DNA from 2 places in the Enterococcus sp. CR-Ec1 genome. Region 2 is predicted to be linked to the other one. Evidence: riboswitches for the same ligand, from Rfam matches in the RefSeq annotation. Region 2 holds a riboswitch; the other holds the start of a gene.
What was found. Region 2 has a riboswitch for thiamine pyrophosphate ahead of CXM95_RS06930 (YkoF family thiamine/hydroxymethylpyrimidine-binding protein). Riboswitches for the same ligand answer to the same signal wherever they lie in the genome.

Region 1: it holds a riboswitch for thiamine pyrophosphate, as region 2 does, so the genes downstream of both, thiT (energy-coupled thiamine transporter ThiT) here and CXM95_RS06930 (YkoF family thiamine/hydroxymethylpyrimidine-binding protein) in region 2, are expected to answer to the same signal.

What each region holds. Positions count from the first base shown of each region.
Region 1 is NZ_CP025223.1:3,758,116-3,762,539, reverse strand. Features, by position in the region: gene glmU (bifunctional UDP-N-acetylglucosamine diphosphorylase/glucosamine-1-phosphate N-acetyltransferase GlmU) at 1-915, shown strand, start outside; gene CXM95_RS18035 (ribose-phosphate diphosphokinase) at 1,032-2,006, shown strand; TPP riboswitch at 2,188-2,289, shown strand; gene thiT (energy-coupled thiamine transporter ThiT) at 2,342-2,914, shown strand; gene CXM95_RS18025 (hypothetical protein) at 2,969-3,757, opposite strand; gene CXM95_RS18020 (class A sortase) at 3,989-4,424, shown strand, end outside.
Region 2 is NZ_CP025223.1:1,440,059-1,444,482, reverse strand. Features, by position in the region: gene CXM95_RS06935 (zinc ABC transporter substrate-binding protein AdcA) at 1-1,136, opposite strand, end outside; TPP riboswitch at 1,460-1,559, shown strand; gene CXM95_RS06930 (YkoF family thiamine/hydroxymethylpyrimidine-binding protein) at 1,654-2,277, shown strand; gene CXM95_RS06925 (ECF transporter S component) at 2,270-2,872, shown strand; gene CXM95_RS06920 (ABC transporter ATP-binding protein) at 2,869-4,281, shown strand; gene CXM95_RS06915 (energy-coupling factor transporter transmembrane component T) at 4,208-4,424, shown strand, end outside.

The sequences.
Region 1 (4,424 bases), 1.5 Mb from region 2:
GTCGAGCAAAAAGATGCGTCGACCGAAGAAGCACTGATCCAAGAAATCAATACAGGCACGTATTGCTTTGACAATGAATTGTTATTTGACGCCTTGGCAAAATTAGATACGGACAATGCCCAAGGGGAGTACTACTTGACTGATATTATCGAGATCTTAAAGGAAGACGGCAAAATCATCGCTGCTTATCAAACCGAAGATTTCCATGAATCTTTAGGAGTCAACGACCGCATCGCCTTAGCCGAAGCCAATCGCTTGATGCGCCAGCGGATCAACCGTCAACACATGCAAAACGGCGTGACCTTGATCGACCCGGCGACGACTTATATCGACGAAGGCGTTGTGATTGGTTCAGATACCTTGATCGAAGCCGGTGTGATCATCAAAGGGCAGACGACGATCGGAGAAGACTGTGTCATTACGGCAGCTTCTGAAATTGAAGACAGCAAGATCGGCAACCAAGTGACGATCAAGGCATCGACGATCGAGGAGAGCATCATTCATGATGGCGCCGATGTCGGTCCCAATGCCCACCTTCGCCCCAATGCGGAAATTTTGGCCCATGCCCATATCGGTAACTTTGTGGAAATCAAAAATGCGACGATTGGTGAAGGCACCAAAGTCGGACACTTGTCCTATGTCGGTGATGCAACCTTAGGCAAAAACATCAACGTCGGCTGCGGTGTAGTCTTTGTTAATTATGACGGCAAGAGCAAATTTAAAACGACTGTCGGGGACAATTGCTTTATCGGCTCCGGGTCTAATCTGGTTGCACCCTTGACCATCGAAGAGGAAACGATGATCGCTGCTGGCTCAACGATCACCAAAGATGTTCCTAAACACAGTATGGCGATTGCCCGCGCCCGTCAGGAAAATAAAGCGGATTACGCGAAAAAGTTACCTTATCTAAATTAGAAATAGCGAAATGACTTGATTTCTTAAGGAAAAATGACTACTATTTATTAGGAAGAAGATTCTAGTAAAAAGGAGTCATTTTTTTCTAGATGAACGCAAAGAAAGTGGAGGTTCTCATGTCAAATCATTATTTTGATCCAAGATTGAAGATTTTTTCTCTGAACTCAAATCGTCCTTTGGCGGAAAAAATCGCAGCTGCAGTAGGTGTTGAATTAGGTAAGTGTTCAGTCAAACAATTTAGCGATGGTGAAATCCAAGTGAATATTGAAGAAAGTATTCGTGGTGCCCACGTCTACGTGATTCAATCAACCAGCAGCCCTGTAAACGATAACCTAATGGAATTGCTGATCATGATCGATGCTTTGAAGCGCGCCAGTGCGAAGACGATCAATGTAGTAATGCCTTATTATGGTTATGCAAGACAAGACCGCAAAGCGCGATCAAGAGAACCAATCACCGCAAAACTTGTAGCAAACATGATCGAAAAAGCCGGTGCGAACCGTATGGTTACACTGGATTTGCATGCTTCACAGATTCAAGGGTTCTTTGATATCCCAGTTGACCACTTGATGGGTGCACCATTGATCGCCAACTACTTCTTGGAAAGAGGCATTCAAGGCGATGACGTCGTAGTCGTTTCACCAGACCACGGTGGCGTGACTCGTGCCCGCAAATTAGCTGAGTTTCTTAAGTCACCAATCGCGATCATCGACAAACGTCGTCCGAAAGCCAACGTAGCGGAAGTCATGAATATCATTGGTCATGTTGAAGGCAAAACTTGTGTCTTGATCGACGATATGATCGATACTGCTGGTACCATCACATTGGCTGCGAATGCGTTGAAACAAGCAGGTGCCAAAAGTGTTTACGCCTCATGTACTCACCCTGTCTTGTCAGGACCTGCCTTGGAACGAATCGAAGATTCGGCCATTGAGCATCTAGTTGTGACAGATTCGATTTACTTGCCAGAAGACCGTAAGTCGAAAAAAATCGATGAGATCAGTGTTGGTGCCTTGATGGGCGAAGCGATCAAACGAATCCATGAGAACAAACCAGTAAGTCCACTGTTTGAATCAAAATTATCAATTTAATCGTGCCTCATAAGCATGAGAACAACAGCCAATGGTCGGTCTTTAACCGCTCATTGGTTGTTTTTTTCTGAGGAGTTTCAGGATGTTTTTAGAAAAAACGATCGCAGTCATGTTTCTTTTCACCAATTTATGGTATTCTTGAAAGTGACTTGCGAAACGCAAGCACAAAATAAAATAGAATCTAATCACAAAGGGGAGTCTGCAAAGGCTGAGAATGAGAGTACTCTAAACCCTTCGTACCTGTTTCGATCATGCGAACGTAGGAATTGTGACGAGTTGAAGTGTCTAACACTTCTCCTTTGTGAATTGTGATGATTCTAAAGGAGGAGTTTTTTTTGAAACGAAAAATGTCGCTGCAAGTGTGGACGGAAGGAACGATGATTGCTGCTATCGGGGTCGTCTTGTCGTATATCCCGATCCAGACAGCCAATTCCAGTATCGACTTGTCTCTAGGGCTCGTGCCCTTGGTCTTGTATTCGTATCGTCGCGGGGTGCTGCCGGGAATGACGGCGGGATTTATGTGGGGCTTGCTGAATATTTTGATTGGTAGCGCCATGCGTAACTTTATCACCGTTCCACAGATCATCTTTGAATACCCCTTTGCCTTTGCTTTTGGCGGGATGGGCGGCTTGTTTGCTAATAAAATCCAACAAGCGATCCGTCAAAACAGCAAAACCGTTACGTGGTATGTCGTCTTAGGGGGCATCGTGGCGGTGATCAGCCGTTGGTTTTGGCATTATTGGGCTGGAGTCTTTGTCTGGGGAATGTACGCACCGCCAGGACAAAGTCCGTATCTGTATTCCTTGATCTTCAATGGATCATCGGTCATCATCAATATCGTTTATGTAGGGGTCGTCCTAGGTCTCTTAGTCAAGGCAGCCCCGAAATTATTTGTGCCGAAAGCTTAGTTTTAGAAATGAAATCATAAAAAATGTCTTGATGCTCTTTGAAAAAGAGAAGCATCAAGACATTTTTTTGTCGAAAAAGCCAAAAGCCAAATATTCTTGATCAATTTCCAACGACCAGTTTTTTTTGCTGGCTGAGTAGCGCAAAACTGCAATTTGATCTAACTCTTTTTGATTGACCAATGTGCTTTTCAAGCCAGCATCTTCTGACAGATAGATCGGGATCGTATAAGTTTTATCGATCAGTTGTTCTTGTGTCAGACAGAAGACGATGCCTTCTTGCATGATTCCCCGCAACTCTTTCAGCAAATTAAAATCGAGTTTTTCCACCGGTGTTGCTTTTTTAAAAAAGGAGAGGCGATCATTGATTTTTTCTAAGACGATGCGGGTGATCCGATCCGCCAAGATCCGGTAATATTCATCTAAGTAACGATAATAAACGCGGGAACGTGCATCTTTTAAGTCAAAGAAAACAAAGTTATTTTGCAGTTTGTAAAAGAAAGGGGAGTGGAGGTGTGTCTTCATGTGGCCAAAATATAACAATTCGGAGATCTCTAAAGGCGTCAATTCTTTGACCATCTCGTAATCATTAAAATCGATCCACTTCATTTCTTCGGCAATGCGACCTTTGTTGATTTGCTGAAAAAACAGTTGGACATCTTCCATTCCGCGTATCACTTTTAAGCCCGTATGACCGTCGAATTCGCCGAAATCACTGGAAGGATCAAGCAAGAGCAAATTCTTGGGCTGATGGACGATGCTCTTGTTAAAATCTTGGGGGGCAAGCCCGCGGGTCAAGACGGCATTGCTGGTTGTATCAATATGTACGTAAATCGTGTTAGACATGCCGATCGATCCCTCCTATCTACTAAGTTCATTCTACAACAAAGCGCTGAAAATTGCTTGTATCTTTTCGTTTAAAGTTATATTACAAAATAACAGAAAAAACAATTTTTAAGTTCCCTTTTTCGACAAAAAAAGGCAAATCTTGTCTTTTCGTAAAAAAACTGGCCAAAATTGGCGTCTTTATGAGGATTTTGGTATGATAAAAGAAGAAACTAATGGAGACGAGAACCTATGAGAAAAAAGAAAAGCAGACTTTTCAATTGGCTGAGCAATCTCTTTTTGCTTGTGCTGTTATTGATTGGTTTAGCATTGATTTTTAATAATCAAATCAAAAATTATTTTATTAAACAAACAGGTGAAGCATACGCAGTCGGCACCATTGATCGTAGTGAGGTCGAAAAAAATATGGAAGCGGAAGCGACCTTTGATTTTGATGCCGTGGAGCCGGCAAGTTCAGAAGCAGTCTTACGGGCGCAGCTGAGCAACAAAGCTTTGCCAGTGATCGGCGGCGTGGCGGTTCCCAGTGTGGGGATCAATCTGCCGATTTTTAAAGGCTTGGCCAACGAGGCCTTGCTGTATGGTGCTGGTACGTTAAGTCCCACCCAAAAAATGGGGGAAGGCAATTACGCGTTAGCTAGCCATCGCGCTCAATCGCCAGAGCTCCTGT
Region 2 (4,424 bases):
TTATAATCAAACACTTGATCCAATGTTCCGTCTTGTAAAAATGGGTAAACGGATTGCCAGTCTCCTGCCCAGTCAGATAAAGGACGGTCTTGTACATCGGCATCCTCAAAGTAGCCGTTATAAACTGTTTTTTCTTTTTCGGCTTCAGCCATTTCTTTGTCATTTGCTACATCGGTGGTTTTTCTCAAGGCATCGCGGTTTTGCTCCATAATTGAAATGTAGTCTTCCCCGTTATCCATCTGCTCTTGGGTCAAGCCTTCTAATGGATTCAAAACAGCCAGTTCGACTCCTGCTTCTGACGCTAACGTCCGGGCAATGCTGTCTTTGGCATTTTCTTCAAAATAGATCGTCTGAATGCCTGTTTCTTGAACGAACTCTTTTAGTTCTGCGATCCGTGAAGCGGAAGGCTCTTCACTTGGTGAAAGACCGGAGATCGGAACTTGGGTCAATCCGTATTCTAAAGCTAAATAACCAAAAGCGGCGTGCTGCGTTACAAAATGATTTTGCGCCGGATTGCTAAATGCTTCTTCATACGATTCATGAAGATCTTGTAACTGTGCTAAATAATTTGCAGCATTTTCAGCAAAGGCTGTCGCTTTCGCTGGATAAGCCTCACTCAGCTGGTCACGGATAGCCTCTACTTGTTTCATGGCTAAGCTTGGGGCTAACCAGACATGGGGATCTAATTCATGAGAATGACCATCATCGCCGTGGTCATGATCGTGATCGTGGTCGTGGTCATCGTCACCGGGTAACAGGACCATTCCTTCTGTGGCTTTAACCACTGTCACATCCCCGTCATTTAACGTGGCTTCAATCGAAGGAACCCACATTTCCATGTTCTCATTGTTGTAGACGAAAACATCCGCATCTTGGATCTTTGCCATATCTTTTGCAGAAGGTTCATAATCGTGGGAATCAGTGCCCGCGGGCATCAATAATTCAACCTCCCCTTCATCCCCTACAACTTGACGAGTAAAATCATACATCGGATAAAACGTAGCCATGACCTGGATTTGTTCATTATCAGAAGCAGCGTTGCCTGATTGTTCAGTTGCATCAGAGCCTCCTTGTCCACAGGCCGCCAAAGCTAGGGCTACTGTTGATAACATCGTTATTTTAAAAAACTTCTTCATTTTCAAAATACACTCCTTTTTATTTTTCCATATTTCCTTTTCCTCGGCAAAACACTGATAAATCAATTACGATTTACAAAAACAAAACGTAACGTTTACGTTTTACCATCGGTTTTCTACTTTACACAACTATTTACTCCTTGTCAATAGCTTTTCAAGATGTTTTTTTATATGTAAAAACTTTCATATGTACCACTGCTGATATCATTATTAACTTACTGAATGGATCGGTTGATTCGGCAACAATTGGCAAATGACGAAAATCGCTATCTATTGTCCTTTGTCGCCTCCTGTGCTACACTCGGGGGGTAATTGAATAGAAGATTATCCACTAGGGGCGCTTTATGCTGAGATAGACGTATGTCTGGTCCCTTAGAACCTGATTTGGTTAGTACCAACGTAGGGAAGTGGCAGCGCATGATTTTTCGCGTTCCCATTTTTTCTGTCTACGTGTGGATAGAAAAAGGAGGAACGCTTTTTTTGTAGACAGAAAAACCATCGAGAGGAGAAGAGAAAAATGACAAATGAACCAATCGCCTGTGCGGCAGATGGGATCGATATCACGGGGTGCCGAGTTAGCTTGTACCCAATGAAAGACCATTTCGCGCAACAAATTTTAACAAGTATCGAAAAAACGAATACGAGCGCTGTTTGGCAGCAGACCGATCTGTTCAGTACCCTTTTTCGAGGGGAAGCGCCTAGTGTCATAGACGCAGCAGAGGCGCTATTTATCAACGCCTACGAATCAAAGACACACCTCGTGGGTGAGTTTACTTTTTCCAAAGGCTGTCCCGGAGACACTGCGGGTGACACATTCTTGAATGGCGAACAGGCGCAACCCAATAAAGGAAAGAACCTTGCGAATGGTGACTTTTTGGTTGATTGCAAATATTCGTTTTACGTATTTGGCGAAAATCATTATATGGAAGAAATCGCCACGATCGTCCAACTGGCAGAGACTCATGGCTTGAGCCCTCGTTCCGCTCACTATGTGACGATGCTGACCGGATCAGCAAGCCAACTCTTTGCGTATTTTGAAGCCGCATTAGCTTATGCCCATGACCATCTCCCCCACTATGTTCTGGAAGCGACTGTTTCGGTCAATAGCCCTTCAAAAAAGGAGGCGATGCCACATGACTAAGTGGGCTTTGAAAGATGTCATCATGGTAGGAATTGCTTCGTTGATTTTTGGCGTGATCTATCTTGGGGCTGTCCATTTCGGATTGTTGTTAGGTACGCTTCTAACGCCCTTTGGTTTATCTGTCTTAGCCAATGAGTTTATCTTTGGTGTTTGGTTCATGGCGGCAGCTTTTGCCGGATATGTGCTACGTAAGCCGGGAGCAGCTACGATCACTGAAATGATTGCGGCTCTTTTAGAAGTGTTTATGGGAAATTTTTATGGACCTATCATTTTTATTAGCGGTTTTGTACAGGGGATCGGAACAGAAGCCGGCTTTGCATTAGGCCGCTACCGACGATACGGGTGGTTCCCTTTAGTTACTGGAGCCGTGGGCGCCACGATCACGAGTTTTCTTTGGGGAATCATTCGGTCAAATTTCATTAACCTACAATGGCAGTTGCTGTTGGCGATCTTTCTTATTCGCTTGCTTTCTTCGTTATTCTTTTCAGCCTTTTTAGTGAAGATCGTCTGTGACCACCTGACACGGATGGGGGTTCTCAACAGTTACCCCATTGCTGAAGATCAAACGGTCATCGTCAAACGGAAAACCGCATGAGCCTGTCGGTAAAAAACGGCAGTTTTTTGGTGGATCAAAAGCGACTTAAATTGACTCTGTCTTTGGCCCCTGGTGAAACAAAAGGGATTTATGGTGCTTCAGGAACAGGAAAAAGCACCCTTTTCCATCTCTTAGCGGGACTAAATGAGAAGGGGTTTGATGGAGGGACGTATACGATTGACGGCCAAACGATGAACCAGCTTTCCATCCGGGAAAGAAGCACGTCCGTCAGCTTATTGTTTCAAAATCCTGATATGCAATTTTGCATGGCAACACCTCGCGAAGAGTTGCTTTTCTGTTTAGAGAATCAATGTATTCCCCAAAAAGACATGCCAAACAAAGTGGCTGAAGCTTTGGCATTTTGCGAGATTACCCACCTTGCTGATCAACCTTTCACGACCTTGTCTGGTGGTGAAAAACAGCTAGCCGCATTGGCTTGTTGTCTGATATTAAAAAGTCGTTACTTGCTTTTGGACGAACCCTTTGCCAATTTGGATTCGGACACAAGTCAAAAAGTCATACGAAAGCTGCAGCAAATCCAACACAAAAATGCTCTTGGTATTTTATTGATCGATCATCAAATCAAAGAGACCGCTAACTGGGTCGATGAGTGGCTGCTGATTGAAGAGGAATTCAGAACGATCAATCAAGCAGCGCTCCGCCAACTTGATCAGCACCTACGCAAGTCGCTGCCGCTTGTGAACATTAAATCGACTTCTAACGAAAAACGGCTTTCATTTCAAAATTTCCGATTACCCATCCGAAACCATGAAATTGTTTTCCCAGATCTTGCCTTTGATAAGGGCTCACTGATTGGAATCACTGGACGTAGCGGCAGCGGCAAGTCTTCGTTTTTAAAAGCTATTTTACAGCAGCAGGCCTATAAGGGGGATATTCTTTTGGCAGGTAAACCAATCAAGAAGTATCCGTCACCTTTTCGCTCCATCAGTTGGATCATGCAAAATCCGCAAGACCAATTTTTGGCAGCTACCGTTGCGCAAGAGCTTAGCCAAGGAAGCGCCCCGACCGAGAGCGAAAAACTACTCGAAAAATTGCGTCTGCAAAACAAGAGTGCCCAGTCGCCTTTTCTACTGAGTCAAGGACAGCAACGACGCTTGGCTGTTGCCTCCTTACTGCAGCGCCCGGTCGACCTACTGCTAGTAGACGAGCCGACATATGGTCAAGATGTCACACAAGCTTGGCAGATCATGGAGCTATTAGCTGCTAAAGCAACCACTGGCACGTTAGTTTTGATCGTTAGTCACGATGTTTTATTGTTGCAACAGTTTTGCTCGCAAATCATTGATTTCAATTGCTATCAAAAGGAGGTCGCAGATGCGTACACTCAATCCCACAGTCAAGTTATTCGCCATTTTAGGACTCGCCTTAGTGGTTTCTTTTCAAAATAATTTCAGATTGAATTTATTGCTCTCTGTCCTATTCTTCGTTATTACTGTAAAAGAGCGCTCCTTGAAAAAAAGTCTTTTGCTCTTTTCTGCATTGACATTGGCAGCTGTAGGGGTCTTTTTCACTGGTCTCCTTTACTATCAAG